2 regions of the Bacillus sp. AL-1R genome follow, and region 1 is predicted to be linked to the other one. Evidence: a T-box and tRNA genes for the amino acid it is inferred to sense, from the RefSeq annotation. Region 1 holds a T-box; the other holds one or more tRNA genes.
What was found. The T-box of region 1 lies ahead of proS (proline--tRNA ligase). A T-box ahead of a tRNA ligase gene usually reads a tRNA of that ligase, here a tRNA-Pro.
Positions count from the first base shown of each region.

Region 2: it has a tRNA-Pro gene. The T-box ahead of proS (proline--tRNA ligase) is inferred to sense a tRNA for this amino acid. The anticodon was not compared.

Region 1 covers NZ_CP197469.1:2,231,718-2,246,294, reverse strand. Annotated here, with positions in the region: partial or broken gene ACSBO6_RS10485 (nuclear transport factor 2 family protein) at 1-269, opposite strand, end outside; gene proS (proline--tRNA ligase) at 342-1,775, opposite strand; T-box leader at 1,922-2,133, opposite strand; gene ACSBO6_RS10475 (DMT family transporter) at 2,218-3,138, opposite strand; gene ACSBO6_RS10470 (DUF3900 domain-containing protein) at 3,489-4,565, shown strand; gene ACSBO6_RS10465 (biotin transporter BioY) at 4,919-5,497, shown strand; gene ACSBO6_RS10460 (AMP-binding protein) at 5,549-7,015, shown strand; gene ACSBO6_RS10455 (acetyl-CoA C-acyltransferase) at 7,011-8,111, shown strand; gene ACSBO6_RS10450 (CHY zinc finger protein) at 8,159-8,467, shown strand; gene ACSBO6_RS10445 (LysE family translocator) at 8,580-9,197, opposite strand; gene ppsA (phosphoenolpyruvate synthase) at 9,327-11,939, opposite strand; gene ACSBO6_RS10435 (ABC transporter ATP-binding protein) at 12,121-13,959, opposite strand; gene ACSBO6_RS10430 (MarR family winged helix-turn-helix transcriptional regulator) at 13,975-14,433, opposite strand.
Region 2 covers NZ_CP197469.1:4,350,981-4,365,557, reverse strand. Annotated here, with positions in the region: gene ACSBO6_RS20915 (anthranilate synthase component I family protein) at 1-203, shown strand, start outside; gene pabA (aminodeoxychorismate/anthranilate synthase component II) at 200-787, shown strand; gene pabC (aminodeoxychorismate lyase) at 784-1,656, shown strand; gene folP (dihydropteroate synthase) at 1,653-2,495, shown strand; gene folB (dihydroneopterin aldolase) at 2,488-2,850, shown strand; gene folK (2-amino-4-hydroxy-6-hydroxymethyldihydropteridine diphosphokinase) at 2,847-3,344, shown strand; gene ACSBO6_RS20885 (helix-turn-helix domain-containing protein) at 3,296-3,496, shown strand; gene dusB (tRNA dihydrouridine synthase DusB) at 3,527-4,525, shown strand; gene lysS (lysine--tRNA ligase) at 4,660-6,141, shown strand; rRNA gene ACSBO6_RS20870 (16S ribosomal RNA) at 6,505-8,054, shown strand; rRNA gene ACSBO6_RS20865 (23S ribosomal RNA) at 8,208-11,145, shown strand; rRNA gene rrf (5S ribosomal RNA) at 11,266-11,381, shown strand; tRNA gene ACSBO6_RS20855 (tRNA-Val) at 11,387-11,462, shown strand; tRNA gene ACSBO6_RS20850 (tRNA-Thr) at 11,466-11,538, shown strand; tRNA gene ACSBO6_RS20845 (tRNA-Lys) at 11,547-11,622, shown strand; tRNA gene ACSBO6_RS20840 (tRNA-Leu) at 11,644-11,726, shown strand; tRNA gene ACSBO6_RS20835 (tRNA-Gly) at 11,749-11,823, shown strand; tRNA gene ACSBO6_RS20830 (tRNA-Leu) at 11,832-11,920, shown strand; tRNA gene ACSBO6_RS20825 (tRNA-Arg) at 11,931-12,007, shown strand; tRNA gene ACSBO6_RS20820 (tRNA-Pro) at 12,013-12,089, shown strand; tRNA gene ACSBO6_RS20815 (tRNA-Ala) at 12,099-12,174, shown strand; rRNA gene ACSBO6_RS20810 (16S ribosomal RNA) at 12,257-13,806, shown strand; tRNA gene ACSBO6_RS20805 (tRNA-Ile) at 13,899-13,975, shown strand; tRNA gene ACSBO6_RS20800 (tRNA-Ala) at 13,997-14,072, shown strand; rRNA gene ACSBO6_RS20795 (23S ribosomal RNA) at 14,152-14,577, shown strand, end outside.

The DNA.
Region 1 (14,577 bases):
TTAAACTGCCATATTGAACTACGCAAGGATTGTTGTTTTTTACTTCATGAACGATTCGATAGGTCACTAATTTAATTTCGTCTGATAATGGATGTATTTCAAAATCACTTAATGTCACTTTCACAATTCCGATGCCATTTTCTAATTGATCATCCTTATATAAAACCTTGACTGAACTCCCTAATTCAAAAAATTCATCTGCTAGTAATTTTTTTTTGTTCAGTTTGTGAGGTGCGAATTTCTGGTTTACGTAATTTTTCTTCTAACATATAAAGATGCTAAAAAATTTGAACCTGCCATCATTCGTTCACCTTCTTCGTTTTATTTAGACTGATTTTAAATTAGTAAGCTTTACCCCAATAAACCATTACATCCGTTTTCTTTCCACAGCATACACATGTATCAGCAATTTGTTCTTGTTCAAATGGAATGCATCTTGATGTTAAACCGGCTTCTTCTTTAATTTGTTCTTCACAAGCTAGATCTTGACACCACATTGCCTTAATAAAACCTTGTTTTTCTTCACTGATTTGTTTTAACTCGTCCATCGATGTCGCTTTAAATGTTTTTTCTGTTCGATTGTTTAATGCTTTTTCGTAAAGTGATTGTTGGATTTCTTCAAGTAATTTTGTAATATTTTCTTCTAAAGCATCTAAAGAAACGATTGTTTTTTCTCTTGTGTCACGTCTTACTAAAACCGCTTGATTCTTTTCGATATCTTTTGGCCCAATTTCCACACGAACTGGAATTCCTTTCATTTCATATTCGTTAAACTTCCAGCCTGGCATTTTATCAGACGTATCAATTTTTACTCGAGCAATTTTTGAAATACGAGTTTTTAATTCAGTTGCCTTTTCAATCACGCCTTCTTTATGTTGAGCAATTGGAATAACCATTACTTGGGTTGGTGCAACTTTTGGAGGTAAGACTAATCCGCTATTATCACCGTGAACCATTATTAATGCACCGATTACCCTTGTTGTCATACCCCAAGAAGTTTGGTGTACATATTGTCTTTTCGAGTTTCTATCTGTGTATTGAATATCAAATGCTTTCGCAAATCCATCTCCAAAGTTATGAGAAGTACCACTTTGTAATGCTTTCCCATCGTGCATTAAGCTTTCAATTGTATAAGTAGCTTTCGCACCTGCGAATTTTTCTTTTTCTGTTTTTTGACCTTTAATAACAGGTATTGCTAAGAAATCTTCTAAGAAATTAGCATAAACATTTAGCATTTGAATTGTTTCTTTTTGTGCTTCTTCAGCGGTTGCATGTGCTGTGTGTCCTTCTTGCCATAAGAATTCAGTCGTTCTTAAAAACGGTCTAGTTGTTTTTTCCCAACGAACAACTGAGCACCATTGATTATATAATTTTGGTAGGTCATTATAGCTTTCAACTGTTTTTGAAAAATGTTCACAAAATAGTGTTTCGGATGTAGGACGAACTGCTAATGGTTCAGCTAATTCATCATGACCACCATGTGTTACCCAAGCAACTTCTGGTGCAAATCCTTCAACATGATCCGCTTCTTTTTGTAATAAAGATTTAGGGATAAATAATGGCATATATACATTTTCATGATCTGTTTGCTTAAATTGAAAATCTAATTCTTTCTGGATATTTTCCCATAATGCATAACCATAAGGTCTTAAAATCATACAACCTTTAACACTTGAGTAATCGACTAATTCTGCTTTTTTTACGATATCTGTGTACCATTGTGCAAAATCAACATCCATATCTGTAATTGCTTCAACAAATTTTTTTGTCGTCATTTTCTCTACTCCTATTCATTTTTTAGAAAATAAAAAACGCACGAGAATAATCAACAAAGGGACCATTCTCGGCGTTACCACCCTAATTACTATATAGAAAATACGAAATAAGCAAAAATGATAAACAAAAAACGCCATGAATAATCAAAAGGGACCATTCATGGCGTTACCACCCTACTTATTATGTAAAAACTCTACATAATCTCTTAACATCTTTAACGGGAAAACCGCTGTAGCCTACTATTATTTCGGTACAGAGACTCCAAGGCTGGTTCAGTTTATTCACTTTAGGAATTTGCACCACCCATTCCCTCTCTTAAAAGCTAATAAACTTACTATTCCTTTTCTAAGTCATCTATTAATTTAAAGTTATAATACGTGAACAAATTCTAACTGTCAATAAGTAGTATACCCATTTTTTAAAAATTTCTTACATTTCTTACTATATAGCCTCATTTTTTAATTCTTTTGTTCGTTTCTTTGGTAAAGGTATTTCAGATAACAGCATACCACCAACAATAAAAGTCCCACCGATTATTGTTTGGATCGATAATGTTTCATTTGCAAAAATGACTGCGGTAAATGCAGCAAAAACAGGTTCAAAAATAAAAATTAATGCTGCTTTCGTTGAAGAAATATGTTGTTGCGCAAACATTTGAACCCAAAACGCAATACTCGTACAGAATACCGCAGTTACGATCACCGCAAAAATGAATGTCGGGTTGACCCAGAGTTCTTTTGAAAATGAAACGGATGTATCTTCAAAAATGAAAGAGAAAACCGAACTACTAATGCCAACTGTTGCTAGTTGAATCGTTGTAAAGGTGAGTGGATCCATTTGTTTCGTAAACTTTCCGGATAAAATAATATGGAATGCAAATGCAAACGCTCCAAAAAGTGTAAGGACATCTCCAATATTGACAGAAAATGAGTCCCCTAACGTTAAGAAACTTAGTCCAAGTAATGCAATTAAACAGGCGATTACTGTAGACCAGCTTGACCGTTCTTTATAGACTAAATATAAAAGAACAGGTACTAATACAACACAAAGACCAGTTATAAAACCTGATTTTGATGTAGCTGTATACTTTAATCCAAATGTTTGAAGTAAATACCCTAAAAACAACATGAATCCAATACCACTAGTAATAACGATTTGTTTTACCGTTAATTTAGTTTTTTGTTTTCTTTTCACTAAAAATGGCAAAAGGACTAAAGTTGCGAGGATAAATCGAAATGCGTTAAAAGCAAACGGTTCAACGTATGCAATCGCATTTTGGACTACTACAAATGTTGTGCCCCAAAGTAATGTTACGATAATTAATGAGATGGTAGCTATTCTATCTATTCTCAGGTCTTTCATCCCCCTCCACATAATTGGCCCCTATAAAACGCATGTAAGAAAACTCGTTGATTGACAAGTTTAATTGGCGACTATGTTGTAATCACTTCATTATTGCCAACTTACTCCCAATTAACGTAAAAAAAGATGTGAATTTACCACATCCAAGCACTTTAATTTTATTGGTTCCACAATTAATTATATCTTCATTTTATCATAGTGTGTAATGAATTTGTCTTATAACTGTAAAATTTCTCTATCTTATGATAGTTTTTATGGAAATTTTGTCCAAAATCTATTGAGTTCATGATTGACTTTAGCGATTCCTCATCCATATACTTAAATACAGTAACATAGAGAAAGGTGATTGGATGGATTTTGAAATTACATATTTATCGTTTTATGTTGTTACTGTGGAAGGTAAAGGTGAACAATCAGATAAACGGTATAAACATTTTCAAACATTAGATGAATCAATGTTTGAAGAAAGCGCATTAAAAGGGTTTTTAGAAGGTGAACTTGAAAGAATTGTAAATCGAAAAGTTGAAAAACATCCAAAATCTGATTCTGTACCTACGAAATTAGGTCACTTTATCGTCGAAGAAGGCCACTCGTTAGACTCAAATCCAAATTATAACTTATTCCAGCGAATAAGAAATGCTAAATCAATTGAAGATTTTAAAGCGGAAAATGAAACGTTAGTCATTAATTACATTGATACAAGTGCAGTTCGCGGAGGAGCATTTCTAGTTATTCAAGCGAAACTAAGAAAATATTTTGATGATCCATTCTTATTTGTCCTAAAGTGTGATTTTGAACCAAAAGTTGCTTCCATTTCAGATGAATCTACTCTCATAAAAACGGTTGAAATGGCGATTACAACGAAAAATATGAAATCGATTCAATACCCTTATATGGAAGAATTAGGGATGATCTCAGAGAGTGAATTAAAAATCCATCAAGCTTCTCATGCAAGATATTTTGAAGATTTCTTAAAATTTGTTTCCTATTCTGAATCAATGCCGGAAATTGTAAAATCTCAAGTCATGGAAATGGTTTATGACAAGATTGAAGATGTTTTTGAAGAAGAAAGTGTTGAAAGACAACAATTCGATGCAGCAATGGAAGTTTGGGCAGCTAGTCCTAAGCGTGAGATTCAAGAACATTTTACCCCTACTGAAGTAATCGAAGCAGCCGCACAAATCGTGGAACATACACCAGAAATTGAATTATCATTTAAAGCGGACCACTTTTCTGTAAAAGGATTACTAGCAGATTTTGGCGATAATCTCCATATTGCGAAAGTAAACGGTCGATATGTCGTTATTTTAGAAGCGGATACATTGCAATTTGAGAAAGGATTTTCTCCAATAGAGTTTTTGAAACCAGATGAGTTGGATGATGTCATTGAGCGAATTGGTCAGAAAGGTAATATGCCAGGATATTAAACAATCGAAAAACTCAAAATTTAAAAAAAATATAAGACAGTTTGCTATTTCTAGCTTACTGTCTTTTTGTCTTTTCAATTTGAAAAATTTTAGATAAAATCTCTCTTCGTTTTTCTTCCAAGGCATAATAATTCTTTTAAATTTGAAATCAGTCTATTTTCCTCTCCTCAAGACGTTTATTAAATTAAAACTTGTCGACGATTATTACGAATTACTCCTAATTTCGATCATTTCTTTTAGTTTTCTATTTTAATATAGTATATGTTAACTAAAAAAAATAATTAGTTGACATATAATTGAAGTTTCATTAATATGAGTATAGTTATCAGAAAATTGTTATTAGGAGAATTAGAATGAAAATCAAAGAAATTACATTTGTAGCAATGTTTGCAGCAGTTATGGCTGTTCTTGGACAAGTCCCTCCGATTATGTTATCCTTTACACCGGTTCCTATTACATTACAAACTCTTGGCGTTCTTCTTACTGGTGGTGTTTTAGGTGCTAGATTAGGTGCATTAAGCCAAACGATCTTTTTATTATTAGTTGCAGTTGGCATGCCACTTTTATCTGGTGGACGTGGTGGTTTTAGTGTATTTGCTGGACCGAGTGTTGGTTATTTAATTTCATGGCCTATTACGGCTTTTGTAATTGGGTATTTATTATCACGCTTTAAAACATTAAAATTAAAACATGTCTTATGGATTAACTTGACTGTTGGAATTCTATTAATCTATTTAATCGGTATCCCAATTCAAGCTTTTATGATGCAAATTCCAGTTCTAACAGCGGTTAAATTAAGTTTAGTGTATATTCCAGGAGATGTATTAAAAGCGATTCTTGCTTCAATTTTAGTTTTCAAACTAAGACAGCAAACTGTGTTTTCAAGCACTTTGGCAAAAAATTATTCAAATCAATCAACAGAAAATATGTAAAATCTGATGAGACACTCTTGTTGTGTCTCTTTTTTATAGAGGTGATTGTAAATGGCAAATATTACAGAAACTTATCAGAAAAACGCTAGATTGACACCTGATAAAATTGCGATCCATACGAGTAATCAACAAATCAGTTACAAAAAATGGAATGAGTTAATTAATCAAACGGCTAATTGGCTACAATCTTATCAATCAAATTCGAAAACAATTGGTATTCTTTTACCGAATGGTATATCGTTTTTGCAGATGTTTGCAGGAGCTTCAAAAGCAGGATGGATCGCTGTACCTTATGATATGAAATGGAATCTAGCGGATTTGGAAAAAAGGGTTAAACTCTCGAATCCTTCTATCATTGTTACAACAAAAGAAATGTATAAAAAGATTCATAAGATTCATCCATATGTAAAGGTATTAGATGATATTTTACTAGAAATTGATAAATTCGATTCTTTATCTTCATTAGAAATTACTGAGAACCTACCTTTCTATGTCGGATTTACTTCTGGTACAACCGGGAGCCCGAAAGCATTTATTCGTTCTCAAAATTCATGGGTTGCTAGCTTTGATTGCAATCGCTATGACTTTGGTTTAGATGAAACGGATCAAATCCTTATACCTGGAGCTTTAATCCATTCTCATTTTCTATATGGTGCGATTAGTACATTATATTTAGGAGGAACCGTTATCCTTTTAGAAAAGTTTTCTCCTTTAAACTTACTATCACGAATCAATACTTTGCCTATTACGACAGTTTATGTTGTTCCGACAATGATTGAAGCATTATTAAAAGAAGGTATTCAAGTTCATCATGCGATAAAAATACTTTCGTCCGGTGCAAAGTGGACTGAAAAATCCAAAATTGAATTTCGTCATTTGTTTCCTGCAATGACGATCTACGAATTTTTTGGAGCTAGTGAACTTAGTTTCATTACTGTTTTGTCTGATCAAGATGGTGTACATAAGGCAAAAACGGTCGGAAAACCATGTTATGGTGTGGAGTTACAAATTCGTCGACCAGATCAAGAGTTAGCTAAGCCGAATGAAACTGGAAAAATATATGTAAAAAGCAACTATTTAATAAATGGGTATTTTGAAGAAAATGAAAGAACCATTCACCCAATTCATGATGATGATGGTTGGGCTACTGTTCATGATATGGGCTTTATTGATGAAGCCGGTTTTTTAACAATTAACGGACGAGAAAAAAACATGATTCTATACGGAGGTATTAGTATTTTTCCCGAAGAAATCGAAAAGGTGATCGCTCTTCATCCTGATGTAGAAGAAGTTGCAGTCGTAGGTCTTTCAAATCCGTATTGGGGTCAAATTGTTGCGGCAGTGATCAAAGGAAAATCGAATTCGTTTGAGTTAAAAAGATTTTGTAAAACACATTTATCAGCTTATAAAATACCTCGTAAATGGTTTTTTCAAAATGAAATGCCGTATACGACTAGTGGAAAAATAGCACGCGCAGAGTTAATTAAACAAATCGAAATGCAGGTGACGAACAATTAAAAGAGCTGTCATTGTTAATGCGAAACGAACACCTATTGGAAAAAAAGGTGGAATATTACGAGATTTTCAACCACATGAGCTTGCTGCCCCATTGCTAAAAGCTTTGGCAAGTGGGTTAGAAGACAAAATTCAAGACATCATTTTAGGCAATGTTGTAGGACCAGGTGGAAATATCGCTCGAGTTTCTGCATTAGAAGCGGATCTTCCCCTTTCAGTTCCAGGGATTACAATTGATCGTCAATGTAGTGCAGGATTAGAAGCGATCCGAATGGCTTGTTACTTCATTCAAGGCGGTGCTGGAAATTGCTATCTTGCTGGAGGAGTTGAAAGTACTAGTACCTCCCCATTTCCTGCTAGAGCGAGATTTGCACCGGACAAAATTGGTGATCCAGATATGGGAATTGCTGCAGAAAATGTAGCAAAAAAATACGATATCACAAAAGAAGCGCAAGATCAGTATGCATTATTAAGTTATACACGAAGCTTTGAATCTCATCAAAATGGATATTTCAATGAAGAAATTATTCCAGTCGGTGATGTCGATCAAGATGAAGTGTTTTTCAAAAAAAGGAAAATGGAAGAACTTTTAAAAAGAGCAAAACCTGTATTTAAAAAGAACGGTACAGTCACTGCTGCAAATAGTTGTGGAATTCATGACGGGGCCTCCGCTGTTTTAATCATGGAGGAAAATGAAGCGATAAAAAACGGTTTAAAACCGGTTTTACGCTTTGTAGACAGTCAGGTTTCGGGTGTTCATCCTAATTATCCAGGTGCGGCTCCGATCCCTGCAATTCAAGATTTATTAAGTAGAAACAAATTAACAGTAGCAGATATTGAACTATATGAAATAAACGAAGCTTTTTCTTCTAAAGTACTAGCCTGTTCGAAGGAACTTTCTATCCCTACCTCTAAGTTAAACAGTTGTGGTGGTGCACTAACGATTGGTCATCCATATGGGGCTTCTGGGAGCATCATGGTGACGAGACTTTTTTATGAAGTACAAAGAAGAAAAAACTTACAATCAAATTATGTAGTCGCTGCTATTGGAAGTGGTGGTGGAATCGGATTAGCTGTCTTATTCGAAGTCGTAAAATAAGGTTAAAAAGTCAGAAAGTAGTAAGTAGTATAACGAGGGGTGTACATATGAAAGTAATTGGTTCAATTGATCTACATACACGTTGTAAACATTACCATACAGAAAGAGATATCATTGCCATTAAATTTAAATGCTGTGATACATATTATGGATGTTATTATTGCCATGAGGAAAGTACGAATCATGAACCAAAAGTCTGGAGCAAAGATGAATGGCAAACAAAAGCAATTCTTTGTGGCAACTGTCATGAGGAATTAACAATTCAAGAATATCAGACTTGTAACTACAAATGTCCTAAATGTGAATCTGATTTTAATCCAGGATGCAAAAATCATTATCATTTGTATTTTGAGTAAATAGTTTTTATAATCGTTTTCTATTTAATGATCATATATAAAAAACAGGATCCCCTAAAAAGTTTATAATTTGGGGACATCCTGTTTTTTATTATTAAATCGTATTAAACGATTATGATTGTGTTTGAAAAGCAACTCTTAAACCTAACCCAATATACACAATCCCAATCGCTTTTCCCATCCATTTTGATCCTTTTGTTTTTTTGCTAAAGATTTTTTTCTTGATTACACTTGATAAAAGCACTAGTAAAGTTGTATACAAAATACTAAGTAATACAAATGTCAGACCAAGCGTTAAAAGTTGGACGATTACTGAGTTCCCATTATGTTGTACAAATTGTGGTAAAAGTGCTAAGAAAAATAATGCAGTTTTAGGGTTTAATACCTCGATCAGAACTGCTTGACGAAAGGAGAGTTTACTATTTATTTCTTTTTGTTCAGTTGATTTTTTACTGTTTTTCGATTTTTTTATGATGGCAGTGATTCCTAAATAAAATAAATAAGCTGCTCCTAAATATTTAACGATTTCAAATGCTAAAGAAGAAGTCATTAAAATTGCCGATAATCCAAATACAGATGCGCATGTATGAATTAAATCACCGACAGCAATCCCAACGCCTGTTAAAATGCCATTCCATTTCCCACCTTTCATTGTTTGGGATAATGTTAAAAGTACTGCGGGTCCTGGTATTAAAAATAATGTTAATACGACTAATATAAATGAAAGCATGATGATGGTCTCCTCTCTATCTGTTATTTTTTAGAATATTATACAACATTAATTGGCTAAAATTGTCATTTATTTCAATAAAAATAAGCCGCTTTCCAAATTAGGAAAACGGCATTTGCATTTCAACAATTATAGTATTTCAATATACCCTTCTGTTCCATGAACACGTATTTTTTGCCCGTCTTTTATCAGTTTAGTCGCATTCTCTACTCCAACAACTGCTGGTAAACCATATTCTCTTGCGATGACCGCGCCGTGTGTCATCAGTCCACCAACTTCAGTGACCAGTCCTTTTATTGCTACAAATAATGGTGTCCAACTTGGGTCGGTAAATGAGGTGACTAAAATGTCACCCTCTTCTAAGTTTGCATCTTCCATATTTATAATAACACGCGCTCTTCCTTCGATTACACCCGAAGAAACAGCTAAACCTACAATAGCTTCATGAGGAAGATTTTCCCGTTTGTATTCACCTACAATGATTTCACCATCGGATGTGATCACTCGTGGAGGTGTTAGTTTCGTAAATAATTCGTACTCTTCTTTTCTTTTCTTAATGATTTGGTCATCTAGTTTTTTTGTACGAATGACTTCGTGTAATTCCTCAAAAGTAAGATAAAAAATATCTTCAACTTCAGAAATGACATTCGATTTAACTAGTTGTTCAGCTTCTTTCATTAAAGCTAGCTTATACACAAAATAGCGACTAACCATTCCATATTTCGGATATTCACGATATCCAATGAAATTTCTGATTAGACTAATTACTTCCTTTATTTCTTCTGCTTTTTGTTTGCCATCCGGTAATTGCAACAAGCGTTCTACAAGTTCTTGTTCTTTTTGCATCGCTTTTTGTAGCCCTTGCTCAAATTTCTGTTTACTTGCATGCGGCTCAAAGTTTTTAATATTACTAAGAATCATAGGGACGAGTATAGACGGTTTTTCGCTCCATCTTGTTCTAGTAAGATCAATTTCTCCAGTACATCGCATGCCATATTTTCTTAAATAATCATCGATTGCGTCTTTCGTTTCCTGTCCGCCTTCAAATGTAAGCAATTCATCTATAAAGTCATCATCTTGTACATGCTGTAAATAATCGATTACTTCTGGATAAGGACGAATTACATCCGCTACATCCATTAGTGCCAAACCCATTTCTGAAGTAATATTATTTGGGACAGATTGTGTAAGAGTATCTCCTACATTCTTTTCATCTAACCAGTCGTTTATTTTTTCATTGATCCATTCTGTCGCGTTCATAGCAGACATAAAAACTGCCGAACTTCGTGGGTCAAATAGTAACTCTCGTAATTTCTGTAAATCTTCTAAAATAAAATCCATTAAATCCGTTCCTGATTTTGTTTGTATGTTTTGTTTTAACACTTCGATTGATGTTTCGTTTTTCTTAATTAAATCAGTAACAATTTTTGGATCGTTTTCGATGAGTGCTTTAAAACTCGACGAAGATTGTTCTTGAACATTTCGATTAGGAGTTGTTTCCTTATTCTCAACGGATGATTCGATAAAATCTTCTCGTGCTACAACCTTTAATAAAGCGTCTTTTAAGAGCGGATCAGATTTTCCTATAGCTTCTATAAACATTTTTCTTCGATCAGGTGAAGCAAGATTTTGTGAGATATCGACAAATAATCTACCACCTGCTTCACGCATCGGTGCCCTAGTCGTTAGCATCCAAAACGATAATCCCAATGGTTTAATAGGATCAGTCATCATTTGTTGATGTCCTACAGATAGATAGACGTGTTTTTCTTGGTCATCCACTTTAGGAATTGGATATAAAGTTGTGATTGGACGACTTTGGACAATATAAAATGTATCGTCTATTAAACACCACTCAATATCTTGTGGACAATGGAAATAATTTTCTATTTGTCTACCAATTTGTGCTAGTTGTAAAATTTGTTGTTCTGTAAGTGTTTGAGTGTTTTGTTTTTGAGGATCAATCTGTTGTGACGCTGTTCCGCCTTCTTTCCGACCATAAATTGCCATTTTTTTTGTAGCGATTCTCTTATCAATGATTTCATTATCTTGTACCTTATAACAATCGGCCGATACTAAACCAGAAACTAACGCTTCTCCAAGTCCAAAACTTGCATCGATTGATAGCACTTTTCGATTGGAAGTAATAGGATCAGCAGTAAATAATATCCCTGAAGCCTGCGGAAAAACCATTTTTTGAATGATAACGGATAAATAAACTTGACTATGGTCAAAATTATTTTGCATTCGATAAATAACTGCACGATCTGTAAATAACGAAGCCCAACATTTACTAATATGTTGTAGGATATTTTCCTTCCCAATAATATTTAAATAAGTGTCTTGTTGGCCAGCAAAAGAGGCATGTGGCAAATCTTCAGCGGTTGCACTAGAACGCACAGCGTATGCATATTCTTCGCCGAATTTGGAGAGATAATTTGAAACGACATTCACAACATCGGTAGGGATTGGTACTTCCAAAATAATGTCTCGAATCTTCCTACTAATCTCACTAATTTGATTTCGGTCTTTTACATTTAGCTTTGCTAATTGACCCAACAAAGTTTGGTAAGATTCGTTTTGTTCAATAGCTTTTTGGAACCCCACTGTTGTAATACAAAATCCTTCTGGTACTTTTATCGTTGGAATTTTTGATAATTCACCTAAATTTAATCCTTTTCCTCCAACAAGTAAAAGTTGTGTTTTATCAATCTCCTGGAAATCGAGAACTAAAGAATTCATTCCACATCTCTCCTTACCTTTATTGTCTATTGATTTTATCAGTACAAAATAAGAAGATAAAGTCTACAATGACCATTTTTTTTATGGTATAATTAAAGTAGGAAGAGTACGTCAAAAATTGGTTAATGAATTTACACATACATAATGAAAAAAAGCACAGATTAAATTCTGTGCTTTTTCTTTATTCAATTGATGCGATTGCTTTTCTACCAAATTGTTTATTGTATAATTCTTTATATAATCCATTTTTCATTAACAACTCTTCATTTTTGCCTTCTTCAACGATTTGCCCATCCTTTAACACAATGATATGATCGGCAGCCATAATCGTTGAAAGTCGGTGTGCGATCACTATGGACGTTTTATTTTTTAATAATCCTTGTATTGCACTTTGAATATAAAATTCAGATAAGGTATCTAACGAGGAAGTTGCTTCATCAAGAATAATAATTTCAGGGTTTTTCAATAATACACGAGCGATTGAAATTCTTTGTTTTTCGCCTCCTGAAAGCTTGATTCCTCGATTTCCAACAATTGTTTCATAACCTTTTGGTAAGCCCATTATGAAATCGTGAATATATGCTGCCTTACAAGCATTCATAATTTCTTCATCTGATGCATCCGGGCTTGCATATAATAAGTTTTCTTTAATCGTTCCATTAAATAAATAGCTATCCTGTGTAACAAGTCCAATATGAGACCGTAATGATTCTAGCGTGAATTCTCTAATATCACGACCGCCAATTTTGATTGAGCCTGATGTCAAATCATACAAACGAGGAATTAAATTAGTGATTGTTGTTTTACCAGCACCACTCGGACCAACTAATGCAGTCATCGTACCAGATGGAGCAATAAAAGAAATATTTCGCAATGCTGTTTTATCCTTCTGGTATGAAAATGATACATCGCTAAATTCAATATCTAAATGAGTAACATTCATTTCGGTAGCATCATCACGATCTTTAATCGTTAATTTCATATCGAAATATTCAAAAATACGTTCAAATAAAGCGATTGAACTTGTAATATTTACATAAAGATTGGTTAATTGTCCAACTGGTCCGTATAAACGACCAAGTAATGCAACAAAGCTAATAATCGCTCCAATTGTAATCTGATCGTGAATATATAAATATCCACCATATAAATAAATGAGCATTGGGCCGATGCTAGTAAAGGTTGATAGAATCATCATAAACCAGCGCCCTGCCATCGATTCCTTTATTTTAAGATTAGTAGCCTGTACATTAATGTCATCAAAATTTTTAAATTCCCTTTGTTCCTTTGTAAAAAGCTTCATTAATAAATAACCACTAATATTTAATGTTTCTTGTATAATATGATTTTGCTCACTTGTCTTTTCCTGTGTTTGTTTTGAAATACTCCAACGAACATTACCCATTTTACGCGTCGGTAGAATAAATAATGGTACAATGATTAACCCTAATATCCCAAGCCTCCAATTCACTATTAACAGTGTGGTAGCAGTTGAAATTAAGATGAATAGATTATTAGCGAAATTCACTATTGTATTATCAAATACAGCTTTAACACCTGAAATATCACTCGTCATTCGAGTAATTACTTCACCTTGCTTTACATTAGAAAAAAATTGGAGTGGCATTTGTTGTAAATGAAGATACATTTGGTTTCTCATATCGTAAATAATTTTTTGAGAAACATATGCATTTAAATAATTTTGATACACACCTAATAACCCTGAAATAATCGTCGTACTAAGTGAGGCAAGTACGAGATAGATTAAAAGACTTAAATCTTTGTTTGGTAATGCAGTATCAACAATATGTTGAATGATGATCGGCGGTAAAATGCCTAGTACTGAAGTAATTAATAATATAAGCACGACAAGTAAAGTTTGTTTCCAATACGGAATAAAATATTTTCCAATTCTAAGTAATATTGCCTTTGTAATATTTGGTTTTTGTGCGTTTTCATCAAATTTCATCCGCCCAAAACCATGGGGACCCATTGGAGGTCCACCACCCCATCCTGACATAATGATACGTCCTCCTTATTTCGAACAATTCGTTTGTTCATTTAATAAATCAGTTAAAATTTTTTTTTGCATGTCTATAAGTATAGTAAGCTCATCCTGTGAAAATTGTTCCAGTGAATTTGCTAAACTTTTATATGCTTCTGATTCTTCACGATACCGTTGACATAAAGCTTCCCCATCAGGTGTTAAAAATAATTGTGTTTCTCGGCGATCAATAGTTGATGTTTCTCTTTTTACATAATTTTTCTTCTCCAACTCATCAATACTAAGACTTACTCTGCTTTTAGCAGTACTAATTCGTTCAGTTAATTCTTTTTGTGATAGACCTTCATTATTTCGAATTGAATTTAGAATTATTAACTGCTGGAAGGTTATCCCAAGTTTTGTTGCGGTTTGTAAGTTTATTCTTTTAAGCTGACGCGCAATAGAAACAAACGAATTTGTTAAATCGATTGCATTTTGAAAATCTGGCATCATCTCACTCCTTACATTAGTTTATTTTATAAACTGTTTACATTGTAAACTAATAATAAAACTTTTTTGTTGAATTGTACAATTAAAAATTATTAATAAAAAAGACAAAAGAGTATATCCTACTGCATTTCTTAAATTTTGAAG
Region 2 (14,577 bases), 2.1 Mb from region 1:
TTACTGGAGATATGGAGTTAAACATAACGATTCGAACAATGATTACAAAAGACCAGCAAGCATTTGTACAAGCTGGTGCTGGTATTGTTATTGATTCTAATCCAAAACATGAGTATTTAGAAAGCCTGAAGAAAGCTCAAGCTTTATGGACAGCTAAGAAAGTAAGTGAAGAAAAAGCAAAGTTGGGTGGGAATGTAAAATGATATTAATGATTGATAACTATGATTCATTTACCTATAATCTAGTTCAATATTTAGGCGAATTAGGTGAAGAGTTAATTGTTAAACGAAATGATGAAATAACTTTAGAAGAAATCGAAGCATTAGCCCCATCTTATTTGATGATTTCACCAGGACCTTGTACACCAAATGAAGCTGGAATTAGTTTAAAAGCAATTGAACACTTTGCCGGGAAAATTCCAATTTTGGGCGTATGCTTAGGACACCAATCAATCGCTCAAGTATTTGGAGGTGACGTAGTTCGTGCAGAACGCTTAATGCACGGAAAAACATCGGCAATAACGCATGAAGGATTAGGATTGTTTAATGACTTACCTTCGCCGATTGACGTGACACGTTATCACTCTTTAATCGTTAAAAAAGAAACATTCCCTGAGGAGCTTGAAATAACAGCTTGGACGAATGAAGGAGAAATCATGGCTTTAAAACATAAGACATTGCCGATTGAAGGAGTACAATTTCATCCGGAATCGATTATGTCTCAATTCGGTAAAGAAATGCTTAGAAACTTTTTACAAGTTTACAAACCGGCTAGGAGTACAGTATGAAACTATATTTTAATGGAGAATTCTTGAATGATCATGAAGTGAAAATTTCTCCGTTTGATCATGGCTTTTTATATGGTTTAGGAGTATTTGAAACTTTTCGGATTTACAATGGGCATCCATTTTTATTATTTGATCATTTAAAGCGTTTAAGAAAATCGTTATTAAACCTAAATATCGAGTGGAATTTGCTATATGAGGAAATACAAACGATTTTAAATCAGTTAATTGAATTAAATGACTTACAAGATGCGTATATCCGTTTGAATGTTTCAGCGGGTGACGGTGAAATAGGCTTATACACTGGTGTATATTCGAATCCAAATACAATCATTTTTATTAAACCTATGCATGAAAGTAATATTTTAGAGAAAGAAGGGGTAATACTAAATACCCCTCGAAACTCTCCTGAAGGAAAAGAGCGATTAAAGTCTCATCATTATTTAAATAATATAATCGGGAAAAAAGAGATTGGTAACTCACCAAGAATAGAAGGAATCTTTTTAAACAAAGATGGGTTTCTTTCAGAAGGTATCGTTTCAAATCTCTTCTTTATTAAACAAGACCGATTATATACACCACATGTTGATACAGGAATCTTAAATGGGATCACCCGACAGTTTGTAATTCATTGGGCTAAATTAAAAGGAATTACGGTTGAAGAGGGCTTCTACACGGAGCAACAGCTGCTAAATGCAGATGAAATATTTATTTCAAACTCAATTCAAGAGATTATTCCAATTACTACAATTGGTGAGCGCATCTTTAATGTTAGTGAAAATAGTGTAATAAAGGAATTGCAAAAGGATTATAGGCTTTACCGAAAAACCTTATTAAGCATGAATGAAATGGAAAGAAGTGAACAAGTGTGAGAAGAGCAACGAAACCTTTGATTTGTGGAAATTACTCATTACCAATTCAAAATGAAACAATTGTGATGGGGATATTAAACGTAACTCCGGACTCATTTTCTGATGGTGGTCGATACAACGAAATTGAATTAGCAATTCAACATGCAAAGAAGTTAATTGCTGATGGAGCAAAAATTATCGATGTTGGTGGGGAATCGACAAGACCAGGTGCTGCCACAGTTGATGTAGAAGAAGAGTTAAGAAGAGTAGTTCCAATTATTACAGCGCTAGCTAAAGAAATTGATGTCCCAATTTCAATTGATACATATAAATCTGAAGTAGCAAAGCAAGCAGTTGAAGCAGGAGCCACAATCATTAATGATGTGTGGGGAGCAAAGAAAGATCCCAAAATTGCTGAGGTGGCTGCAGCGTACAATGTACCTATTTGCTTAATGCACAATCGAACAGATGAAAATTATTATAGTTTAATGAGCGATCTCGTCTGTGATTTAGTAGAAAGTATTCAGATTGCAAAACGTGCAGGCGTTAAGGACGAAATGATTATATTAGATCCAGGTGTTGGTTTTGCGAAATCAGCTGAGCAGAATTTAGAAGTTTTAAACCAAATGGAGCAAATCAAAGCATTGGATTACCCAGTGTTACTTGGTACTTCTCGAAAAAGGTTCATTGGGGAGGTTCTTGGAACTGAAGTACATGAACGAATGGAAGGTACAGGGGCTACAGTCTGTTTAGGTATTACGAAAGGCTGTGAAATCGTGCGAGTACACGATGTATTAGCGATTTCTCGTATGACTAAAATGATGGATGCGATGTTAAAGATAGGAGTAAAAAATGGATAAAATTTATGTAACAGGTATGAGATTTTATGGATACCATGGTGTATTTAAAGAGGAGAAAACATTAGGGCAACGATTTAATGTTGATTTAATTGTCGAATTAGACACAAAAAAAGCAGGAGAAACGGATGATTTGGCGTATTCAGTAAGTTACGCAGACTTATTTAAAACCTGCCAAGAAGTAGTTCAAGGTCAGTCTTATGATTTAGTTGAATCAGTAGCTGAAGAAATTGCCAAACAAATATTAACTACATACAATTTAATTCAACAATGTACTGTAAAAGTCGTAAAACCAGATCCACCAATACCAGGACATTATGATTTTGTAGCAGTTGAAATAACAAGAGGTCGCATATGAAAAATGAAGCATTTCTAAGTTTAGGAACGAATATAGGCGATCGAGAAGGTTTTCTTACAAAGGCAATTAGGGAATTAGCGAATTATCCCGATATTCAAGTAGAACAAATATCTTCTATCTATGAAACAGACCCAGTAGGATACGTTGACCAAGATCCATTTCTAAATCTTGTTATTAAAATTTCTACCAATTTGACACCACACCAATTACTTGATGTTACACAAGGAATTGAACATTTTCTTGGTAGAAAAAGGGAGTTGCGTTGGGGTCCAAGAACAATAGACCTTGACATTTTACTCTATAATCACGAAGATATAGAAGTTGAGCACCTAAGAATACCACACCCAAGAATGTTTGAAAGAAGCTTTGTATTAATCCCCTTAAAAGAAATTAACCAAACAATTAAGGTTGAAACTAAATTTTTAGAGGATAAAGGAGTTCGATTATGGAAGCTGAAAAGTGGGGTAGACGGATTAGGGCTTTTAGAAAATTAAAAGGTTATACCCAAGAAGGCTTTGCAAAAAACCTTGGAGTTTCTGTTTCAGTGTTAGGTGAAGTTGAGCGAGGAAATCGTATGCCAACAGAACAGTTTTTGCATGAATGTGCAAAACAATTAAAGGTGAGTGTCGAGGAATTATCAATATAGATTTAAATTGTATTAGAAGGAGGATGGGATGTGCTGAAAATTGGTGACATCGAGATGAAGAATCCCGTCGTATTAGCACCGATGGCCGGAGTTTGTAACTCTGCTTTCCGCTTAATTGTAAAAGAATTTGGTGCAGGCTTAGTATGCGCAGAAATGATAAGTGATAAAGCTATTCTCCTCAATAATAAAAGGACATTAAATATGCTTTATATGGATGAACGTGAAAAGCCATTAAGCTTACAAATTTTTGGTGGTGAAAAATCAACATTAGTTGAAGCTGCTAAGTACGTTGACGAAAATACGAATGCAGATATTATTGATATTAATATGGGATGTCCTGTTCCTAAGATTACAAAAGTAGACGCAGGAGCTAAATGGCTTTTAGACCCTAATAAAATTCATGAAATGGTATATGCTGTAGCACAGAATGTAAGAAAACCAGTTACCGTTAAAATGCGTCTTGGATGGGATGATGATCATATTTATGTAGTAGATAATGCAAAAGCAGTTGAAGCAGCAGGTGGAAAAGCAGTTGCAATCCACGGAAGAACGCGATATCAAATGTATGAAGGGAAATCTGATTGGAGTTGGATTAAAGAAGTTAAAAATCAGGTTTCGATTCCGGTAATCGGTAATGGCGATGTAGAGACTCCTCAAGATGCCAAGCGTATGTTAGACGAAACAGGCTGTGATGGCGTAATGATTGGCCGAGCTGCATTAGGGAATCCATGGATGATTTATCGTACAGTTAAATATTTGGAATCTGGAGTGTTAATGCCAGAACCAGAACCGCGTGAAAAAATTGATGTATGTTTATTGCATTTAGATCGATTAATTAATTTGAAAAATGAACATGTAGCTGTAATGGAAATGAGAAAACATGCTGCATGGTATTTAAAAGGCTTGAAAGGTACTGCATTAGTCCGTAATCAAATTAATGAAGTTAGTACTCGTGCTCAAATGGTCGAAGTATTAACAACATACGTTAATGAAGTGGAAGTAAAAATGAAAGCTGCTCAAGCTTTGTAAGTTTGACAGGTTTAACTTGACAAAATATAATAAGTTATAGTAAACAAAACTGCCAGATCGAATTACTGGCAGTTTTTCTATTAAAATCATATTGTATTTAAATATTTATTGAATAATGACGTGGAGTTGAGAAAATGAGTCACGAAGAATTAAATGATCAAGCCCTTATACGTAGGGAGAAATTAAAAACACTTGAAGGAAAAGGTATCGATCCATTCGGTAAGAAGTTTGTGCGCACACATTCTTCAAGTGATCTATTAGCACAATTTGACCAGTTTTCTAAGGAAGAATTAGAAGAAAAAGCAATTGTTGTTTCATTTGCAGGTCGAGTAATGACTAAACGTGGTAAAGGTAAAGCTGGATTTGCACATGTTCAAGATTTAAATGGACAAGTTCAAATTTATGTACGTAAAGATGCTGTAGGCGAAGAACAATATGAAATCTTTGATATTACTGATTTAGGTGATATTGTAGGTGTTACTGGTGTGGTATTCAAAACGAATGTAGGGGAATTATCTATTAAAGTTAAAGAATATACATTCCTTTCAAAAGCGTTATTGCCACTTCCTGATAAATTCCATGGTTTACAAGATGTTGAGCAACGTTACCGTCAAAGATATTTAGATTTAATGAATATGGACAGTCGACAAACATTTATTGCTCGCAGTAAAATTATCCAATCTATGAGACGTTATTTAGATAGCCAAGGTTATTTAGAAGTTGAAACTCCTATGTTACATGCTATTGCAGGAGGAGCTTCTGCAAGACCATTTATCACTCATCATAACGCGCTTGATATGGAATTATATATGCGTATTGCAATTGAGCTACACTTAAAACGACTAATTGTAGGTGGACTTGAAAAAGTTTATGAAATTGGTCGAGTATTCCGTAATGAAGGTATTTCTACTCGCCATAACCCAGAGTTTACGATGATTGAATTATATGAAGCTTATGCTGATTATGCTGATATCATGGAACTTACTGAGAATCTAATCGCTCATATTGCTAAAGAAGTATTAGGTACTACAACTATTCCTTATGGTGAGTATACGGTGAACCTAGAGCCAAAATGGACTCGACTTCATATGGTAGATGCGATTAAAGAAGCTTGTGGAGTAGATTTCTGGCCAGAGATGTCAGTTGAGCAAGCAAGAGAATATGCTAAAGAACATAATGTTGAAATTAACGAGAATATGTCTGTTGGTCATATTATTAACGAATTCTTTGAACAAAAAGTTGAAGAAACATTAATTCAACCTACATTTATTTATGGTCACCCTGTTGAAATTTCACCGCTAGCGAAAAAGAATGCTGACGATCCACGTTTTACTGATCGTTTTGAGTTATTTATTGTGGCGCGTGAACATGCTAACGCATTTACAGAGTTAAATGATCCAATTGACCAAAAAGAACGTTTTGAAGCACAGCTAAAAGAACGTGAGCTTGGTAATGATGAAGCACATATGATGGATGATGATTACATCGAAGCATTAGAACATGGTATGCCACCAACTGGTGGTCTTGGAATAGGTATTGATCGATTAGTTATGTTGCTAACTAATTCTCCTTCAATCCGTGACGTTCTACTGTTCCCATTAATGAGACATAAATAAGATTTTATAATTAACTGGCTAAAGGAATACTTTTAGCCAGTTTTTTTATGATTTGATGTATCTTTTTAAAAGAATAAGGACATCATTTATTTATTGGAATCTGCTATAAACTATCTGAATAAAAAGAATTTAAATTTAGGTATTGTATTTTGTTTTTATAGGTGTTATATTATTAAACGTTGTCACGTTAATTCGAAACAACAACGAAAAAAACTTTTAAAAAAACATTGACAACATTCGAAAGAAAATGTTAAGATGTTTAAGTCGCCTAAAGAGCGATAAAGTGATCTTTGAAAACTAAACAAAACATGAAGTAAACGTCAATTATTAGTTTTTTGAGCAATACAAGATTTAAACTTAACTTTTATGGAGAGTTTGATCCTGGCTCAGGACGAACGCTGGCGGCGTGCCTAATACATGCAAGTCGAGCGGACTAATGGGAGCTTGCTCCCGTTAGTTAGCGGCGGACGGGTGAGTAACACGTGGGCAACCTACCTGTAAGACTGGGATAACTTCGGGAAACCGGAGCTAATACCGGATGACATTAAGGAACTCCTGTTCTTTAATTGAAAGATGGCCTCGGCTATCACTTACAGATGGGCCCGCGGCGCATTAGCTAGTTGGTGAGGTAACGGCTCACCAAGGCGACGATGCGTAGCCGACCTGAGAGGGTGATCGGCCACACTGGGACTGAGACACGGCCCAGACTCCTACGGGAGGCAGCAGTAGGGAATCTTCCGCAATGGACGAAAGTCTGACGGAGCAACGCCGCGTGAGCGATGAAGGCCTTCGGGTCGTAAAGCTCTGTTGTTAGGGAAGAACAAGTGCTAGTTGAATAAGCTGGCACCTTGACGGTACCTAACCAGAAAGCCACGGCTAACTACGTGCCAGCAGCCGCGGTAATACGTAGGTGGCAAGCGTTGTCCGGAATTATTGGGCGTAAAGCGCGCGCAGGCGGTTTCTTAAGTCTGATGTGAAAGCCCCCGGCTCAACCGGGGAGGGTCATTGGAAACTGGGAAACTTGAGTGCAGAAGAGGAAAGTGGAATTCCAAGTGTAGCGGTGAAATGCGTAGAGATTTGGAGGAACACCAGTGGCGAAGGCGACTTTCTGGTCTGTAACTGACGCTGAGGCGCGAAAGCGTGGGGAGCAAACAGGATTAGATACCCTGGTAGTCCACGCCGTAAACGATGAGTGCTAAGTGTTAGAGGGTTTCCGCCCTTTAGTGCTGAAGTTAACGCATTAAGCACTCCGCCTGGGGAGTACGGTCGCAAGACTGAAACTCAAAGGAATTGACGGGGGCCCGCACAAGTGGTGGAGCATGTGGTTTAATTCGAAGCAACGCGAAGAACCTTACCAGGTCTTGACATCCTCTGACAACCCTAGAGATAGGGCTTTCCCTTCGGGGACAGAGTGACAGGTGGTGCATGGTTGTCGTCAGCTCGTGTCGTGAGATGTTGGGTTAAGTCCCGCAACGAGCGCAACCCTTGATCTTAGTTGCCAGCATTCAGTTGGGCACTCTAAGGTGACTGCCGGTGACAAACCGGAGGAAGGTGGGGATGACGTCAAATCATCATGCCCCTTATGACCTGGGCTACACACGTGCTACAATGGATAGTACAAAGGGTTGCAAGACCGCGAGGTGGAGCTAATCCCATAAAACTATTCTCAGTTCGGATTGTAGGCTGCAATTCGCCTACATGAAGCCGGAATCACTAGTAATCGCGGATCAGCATGCCGCGGTGAATACGTTCCCGGGCCTTGTACACACCGCCCGTCACACCACGAGAGTTTGTAACACCCGAAGTCGGTGGGGTAACCTTTTAGGGGCCAGCCGCCTAAGGTGGGACAGATGATTGGGGTGAAGTCGTAACAAGGTAGCCGTATCGGAAGGTGCGGCTGGATCACCTCCTTTCTATGGAGACATCATGAACCGACGGTTCATGTATGAAATGTTTCTTCATTGTTTTGTTTAGTTTTGAGAGTTCACTCTCAACATTTGTACCTTGAAAACTAGATAATGTCATTCATTAAACTGCGTAAGTTTAATTCAATTAGTTTTAAAATTAGTTAAGTTAGAAAGGGCGCACGGTGGATGCCTTGGCACTAGGAGTCGATGAAGGACGGGACTAACACCGATATGCTTCGGGGAGCTGTAAGTAAGCTTTGATCCGGAGATTTCCGAATGGGGGAACCCACTACTCGTAATGGAGTAGTATCTTTACCTGAATACATAGGGTACTGAGGACAGACCCAGGGAACTGAAACATCTAAGTACCTGGAGGAATAGAAAGCAATAGCGATTTCCCAAGTAGCGGCGAGCGAAAAGGAAGATAGCCCAAACCAAGAGGCTTGCCTCTTGGGGTTGTAGGACACTCTATACGGAGTTACAAAGGAACGGGGTAAATGAAGCGACCTGGAAAGGTCCGTCGAAGAAGGTAAAAACCCTGTAGTTGAAACCTCGTTCCCTCTTGAGTGGATCCTGAGTACGGCGGAACACGTGAAATTCCGTCGGAATCTGGGAGGACCATCTCCCAAGGCTAAATACTACCTAGTGACCGATAGTGAACCAGTACCGTGAGGGAAAGGTGAAAAGCACCCCGGAAGGGGAGTGAAAGAGAACCTGAAACCGTGTGCTTACAAATAGTCAGAGCTCGTTAACGAGTGATGGCGTGCCTTTTGTAGAATGAACCGGCGAGTTACGATCCCGTGCAAGGTTAAGTTGAAGAGACGGAGCCGCAGCGAAAGCGAGTCTGAATAGGGCGATTTAGTACGTGGTCGTAGACCCGAAACCGAGTGATCTACCCATGTCCAGGATGAAGTTCAGGTAACACTGAATGGAGGTCCGAACCCACGCACGTTGAAAAGTGCGGGGATGAGGTGTGGGTAGCGGAGAAATTCCAATCGAACTCGGAGATAGCTGGTTCTCCCCGAAATAGCTTTAGGGCTAGCCTTATGTGTTAGAGTCTTGGAGGTAGAGCACTGATTGGACTAGGGGCCCCCAACGGGTTACCGAATTCAGTCAAACTCCGAATGCCAATGACTTATCCATAGGAGTCAGACTACGAGTGATAAGATCCGTGGTCAAGAGGGAAACAGCCCAGACCGCCAGCTAAGGTCCCAAAGTATACGTTAAGTGGAAAAGGATGTGGAGTTGCTTAGACAACCAGGATGTTGGCTTAGAAGCAGCCACCATTTAAAGAGTGCGTAATAGCTCACTGGTCGAGTGACTCTGCGCCGAAAATGTAACGGGGCTAAACGTATCACCGAAGCTGCGGATTGATACCATTTGGTATCAGTGGTAGGGGAGCGTTCTAAGGGCGTTGAAGCTAGATCGTAAGGACTGGTGGAGCGCTTAGAAGTGAGAATGCCGGTATGAGTAGCGAAAGACGGGTGAGAATCCCGTCCACCGTATGCCTAAGGTTTCCTGGGGAAGGCTCGTCCTCCCAGGGTTAGTCAGGACCTAAGCCGAGGCCGACAGGCGTAGGCGATGGACAACAGGTTGATATTCCTGTACCACCTCATTTCCGTTTGAGCGATGGAGGGACGCAGAAAGATAGGGTAAGCGCGCTGCTGGATATGCGCGTCCAAGCAATTAGGCTGATGTGTAGGCAAATCCGCACATCATAAGGCTGAGTTGTGATGGCGAGGGAAATATAGTACCGAAGTTCCTGATTCTACGCTGCCAAGAAAAGCTTCTAGCGAGGAAATAGGTGCCTGTACCGCAAACCGACACAGGTAGGCGAGGAGAGAATCCTAAGGTGAGCGAGAGAACTATGGTTAAGGAACTCGGCAAAATGACCCCGTAACTTCGGGAGAAGGGGTGCTCTTTTGGGTGTATGCCCGGGAGAGCCGCAGTGAAAAGGCCCAAGCGACTGTTTAGCAAAAACACAGGTCTCTGCGAAGCCGCAAGGCGAAGTATAGGGGCTGACGCCTGCCCGGTGCTGGAAGGTTAAGAGGAGGGGTTATCCCTTACGGGAGAAGCTCTGAATTGAAGCCCCAGTAAACGGCGGCCGTAACTATAACGGTCCTAAGGTAGCGAAATTCCTTGTCGGGTAAGTTCCGACCCGCACGAAAGGCGTAACGATTTGGGCACTGTCTCAACCATAGACTCGGTGAAATTATAGTACCTGTGAAGATGCAGGTTACCCGCGACAGGACGGAAAGACCCCGTGGAGCTTTACTGCAGCTTGATATTGAATTTTGGTACAGCTTGTACAGGATAGGTAGGAGCCTGAGAAGCCGGAGCGCTAGCTTCGGTGGAGGCGTCGGTGGGATACTACCCTGGCTGTATTGAAATTCTAACCTAGAGCCGTGATCCGGCTCGGAGACAGTGTCAGGTGGGCAGTTTGACTGGGGCGGTCGCCTCCTAAAGAGTAACGGAGGCGCCCAAAGGTTCCCTCAGAATGGTTGGAAATCATTCGAAGAGTGTAAAGGCATAAGGGAGCTTGACTGCGAGACCTACAAGTCGAGCAGGGACGAAAGTCGGGCTTAGTGATCCGGTGGTTCCGCATGGAAGGGCCATCGCTCAACGGATAAAAGCTACCCCGGGGATAACAGGCTTATCTCCCCCAAGAGTCCACATCGACGGGGAGGTTTGGCACCTCGATGTCGGCTCATCGCATCCTGGGGCTGTAGTCGGTCCCAAGGGTTGGGCTGTTCGCCCATTAAAGCGGTACGCGAGCTGGGTTCAGAACGTCGTGAGACAGTTCGGTCCCTATCCGTCGTGGGCGCAGGAAATTTGAGAGGAGCTGTCCTTAGTACGAGAGGACCGGGATGGACACACCGCTGGTGTACCAGTTGTTCTGCCAAGAGCATGGCTGGGTAGCTATGTGTGGAAGGGATAAGTGCTGAAAGCATCTAAGCATGAAGCCCCCCTCAAGATGAGATTTCCCATAGCGTTAAGCTAGTAAGACCCCTGAGAGACGATCAGGTTGATAGGTCAGAGGTGGAAGCGTGGTGACACGTGGAGCTGACTGATACTAATCGGTCGAGGACTTAACTAACAAGTTTGATAATGACATTATCTAGTTTTGAAGGTACAAAAATTATTATAAAAAACTTCAAAAAAGTTATTGACTTTAAAATGAAATTTGATATAATAATTAATGTCCTAAAGAAAAGAATCAAGTGATGATAGCGAAGAGGTCACACCCGTTCCCATACCGAACACGGCAGTTAAGCTCTTCAGCGTCGATGGTAGTTGGGGGTTTCCCCCTGTGAGAGTAGAACGTCGCTTGGTTTGATGGAGGATTAGCTCAGCTGGGAGAGCACCTGCCTTACAAGCAGGGGGTCGGCGGTTCGAGCCCGTCATCCTCCACCATATGCCGACTTAGCTCAATTGGTAGAGCAACTGACTTGTAATCAGTAGGTTGGGGGTTCAAGTCCTCTAGTCGGCACTCTTTATGAGCCATTAGCTCAGTAGGTAGAGCATCTGACTTTTAATCAGAGGGTCGAAGGTTCGAATCCTTCATGGCTCACCATTTTCTAAAAAAGAAAATATTGCGGGTGTGGCGGAATTGGCAGACGCGCTAGACTTAGGATCTAGTACTTCGGTGTGGGGGTTCGAGTCCCTTCACCCGCACCATTTATCTTGTTAATCAGTATATGCGGAAGTAGTTCAGTGGTAGAATACAACCTTGCCAAGGTTGGGGTCGCGGGTTCGAACCCCGTCTTCCGCTCCATATATACTGCCGGGGTGGTGGAATTGGCAGACACACAGGACTTAAAATCCTGCGGTTGGTGACAACCGTGCCGGTTCGAGTCCGGCCCTCGGCACCATTTATAATATGCGCCCGTAGCTCAATTGGATAGAGCGTTTGACTACGGATCAAAAGGTTATGGGTTCGAGTCCTTTCGGGCGCGCCATATTACGGGAAGTGGCTCAGCTTGGTAGAGCACCTGGTTTGGGACCAGGGGGTCGCAGGTTCAAATCCTGTCTTCCCGACCATTTTAATAAGGGGCCTTAGCTCAGCTGGGAGAGCGCCTGCCTTGCACGCAGGAGGTCAGCGGTTCGATCCCGCTAGGCTCCACCAAGATGATCTTTGAAAACTAAACAAAACATGAAGTAAACGTCAATTATTAGTTTTTTGAGCAATACAAGATTTAAACTTAACTTTTATGGAGAGTTTGATCCTGGCTCAGGACGAACGCTGGCGGCGTGCCTAATACATGCAAGTCGAGCGGACTAATGGGAGCTTGCTCCCGTTAGTTAGCGGCGGACGGGTGAGTAACACGTGGGCAACCTACCTGTAAGACTGGGATAACTTCGGGAAACCGGAGCTAATACCGGATGACATCAAGGAACTCCTGTTCCTTGATTGAAAGATGGCCTTGGCTATCACTTACAGATGGGCCCGCGGCGCATTAGCTAGTTGGTGAGGTAACGGCTCACCAAGGCGACGATGCGTAGCCGACCTGAGAGGGTGATCGGCCACACTGGGACTGAGACACGGCCCAGACTCCTACGGGAGGCAGCAGTAGGGAATCTTCCGCAATGGACGAAAGTCTGACGGAGCAACGCCGCGTGAGCGATGAAGGCCTTCGGGTCGTAAAGCTCTGTTGTTAGGGAAGAACAAGTGCTAGTTGAATAAGCTGGCACCTTGACGGTACCTAACCAGAAAGCCACGGCTAACTACGTGCCAGCAGCCGCGGTAATACGTAGGTGGCAAGCGTTGTCCGGAATTATTGGGCGTAAAGCGCGCGCAGGCGGTTTCTTAAGTCTGATGTGAAAGCCCCCGGCTCAACCGGGGAGGGTCATTGGAAACTGGGAAACTTGAGTGCAGAAGAGGAAAGTGGAATTCCAAGTGTAGCGGTGAAATGCGTAGAGATTTGGAGGAACACCAGTGGCGAAGGCGACTTTCTGGTCTGTAACTGACGCTGAGGCGCGAAAGCGTGGGGAGCAAACAGGATTAGATACCCTGGTAGTCCACGCCGTAAACGATGAGTGCTAAGTGTTAGAGGGTTTCCGCCCTTTAGTGCTGAAGTTAACGCATTAAGCACTCCGCCTGGGGAGTACGGTCGCAAGACTGAAACTCAAAGGAATTGACGGGGGCCCGCACAAGTGGTGGAGCATGTGGTTTAATTCGAAGCAACGCGAAGAACCTTACCAGGTCTTGACATCCTCTGACAACCCTAGAGATAGGGCTTTCCCTTCGGGGACAGAGTGACAGGTGGTGCATGGTTGTCGTCAGCTCGTGTCGTGAGATGTTGGGTTAAGTCCCGCAACGAGCGCAACCCTTGATCTTAGTTGCCAGCATTTAGTTGGGCACTCTAAGGTGACTGCCGGTGACAAACCGGAGGAAGGTGGGGATGACGTCAAATCATCATGCCCCTTATGACCTGGGCTACACACGTGCTACAATGGATAGTACAAAGGGTTGCAAGACCGCGAGGTGGAGCTAATCCCATAAAACTATTCTCAGTTCGGATTGTAGGCTGCAACTCGCCTACATGAAGCCGGAATCACTAGTAATCGCGGATCAGCATGCCGCGGTGAATACGTTCCCGGGCCTTGTACACACCGCCCGTCACACCACGAGAGTTTGTAACACCCGAAGTCGGTGGGGTAACCTTTTAGGGGCCAGCCGCCTAAGGTGGGACAGATGATTGGGGTGAAGTCGTAACAAGGTAGCCGTATCGGAAGGTGCGGCTGGATCACCTCCTTTCTATGGAGACATCATGAACCGATGGTTCATGTATGAAATGTTTCTTCATTGTTTTGTTTAGTTTTGAAGGATTATCCTTCTATTATAGATATGGGCCTATAGCTCAGCTGGTTAGAGCGCACGCCTGATAAGCGTGAGGTCGATGGTTCGAGTCCATTTAGGCCCACCATATCTTTTATAAAATAAATATGGGGCCTTAGCTCAGCTGGGAGAGCGCCTGCCTTGCACGCAGGAGGTCAGCGGTTCGATCCCGCTAGGCTCCACCATTTTTTTATTTTGTACCTTGAAAACTAGATAATGTCATTCATTAAACTGCGTAAGTTTAATTCAATTAGTTTTAAAATTAGTTAAGTTAGAAAGGGCGCACGGTGGATGCCTTGGCACTAGGAGTCGATGAAGGACGGGACTAACACCGATATGCTTCGGGGAGCTGTAAGTAAGCTTTGATCCGGAGATTTCCGAATGGGGGAACCCACTACTCGTAATGGAGTAGTATCTTTACCTGAATACATAGGGTACTGAGGACAGACCCAGGGAACTGAAACATCTAAGTACCTGGAGGAATAGAAAGCAATAGCGATTTCCCAAGTAGCGGCGAGCGAAAAGGAAGATAGCCCAAACCAAGAGGCTTGCCTCTTGGGGTTGTAGGACACTCTATACGGAGTTACAAAGGAACGGGGTAAATGAAGCGACCTGGAAAGGTCCGTCGAAGAAGGTAAAAACCCTGTAGTTGAAACCTCGTTCCCTCTTGAGTGGATCCTGAGTACGGCG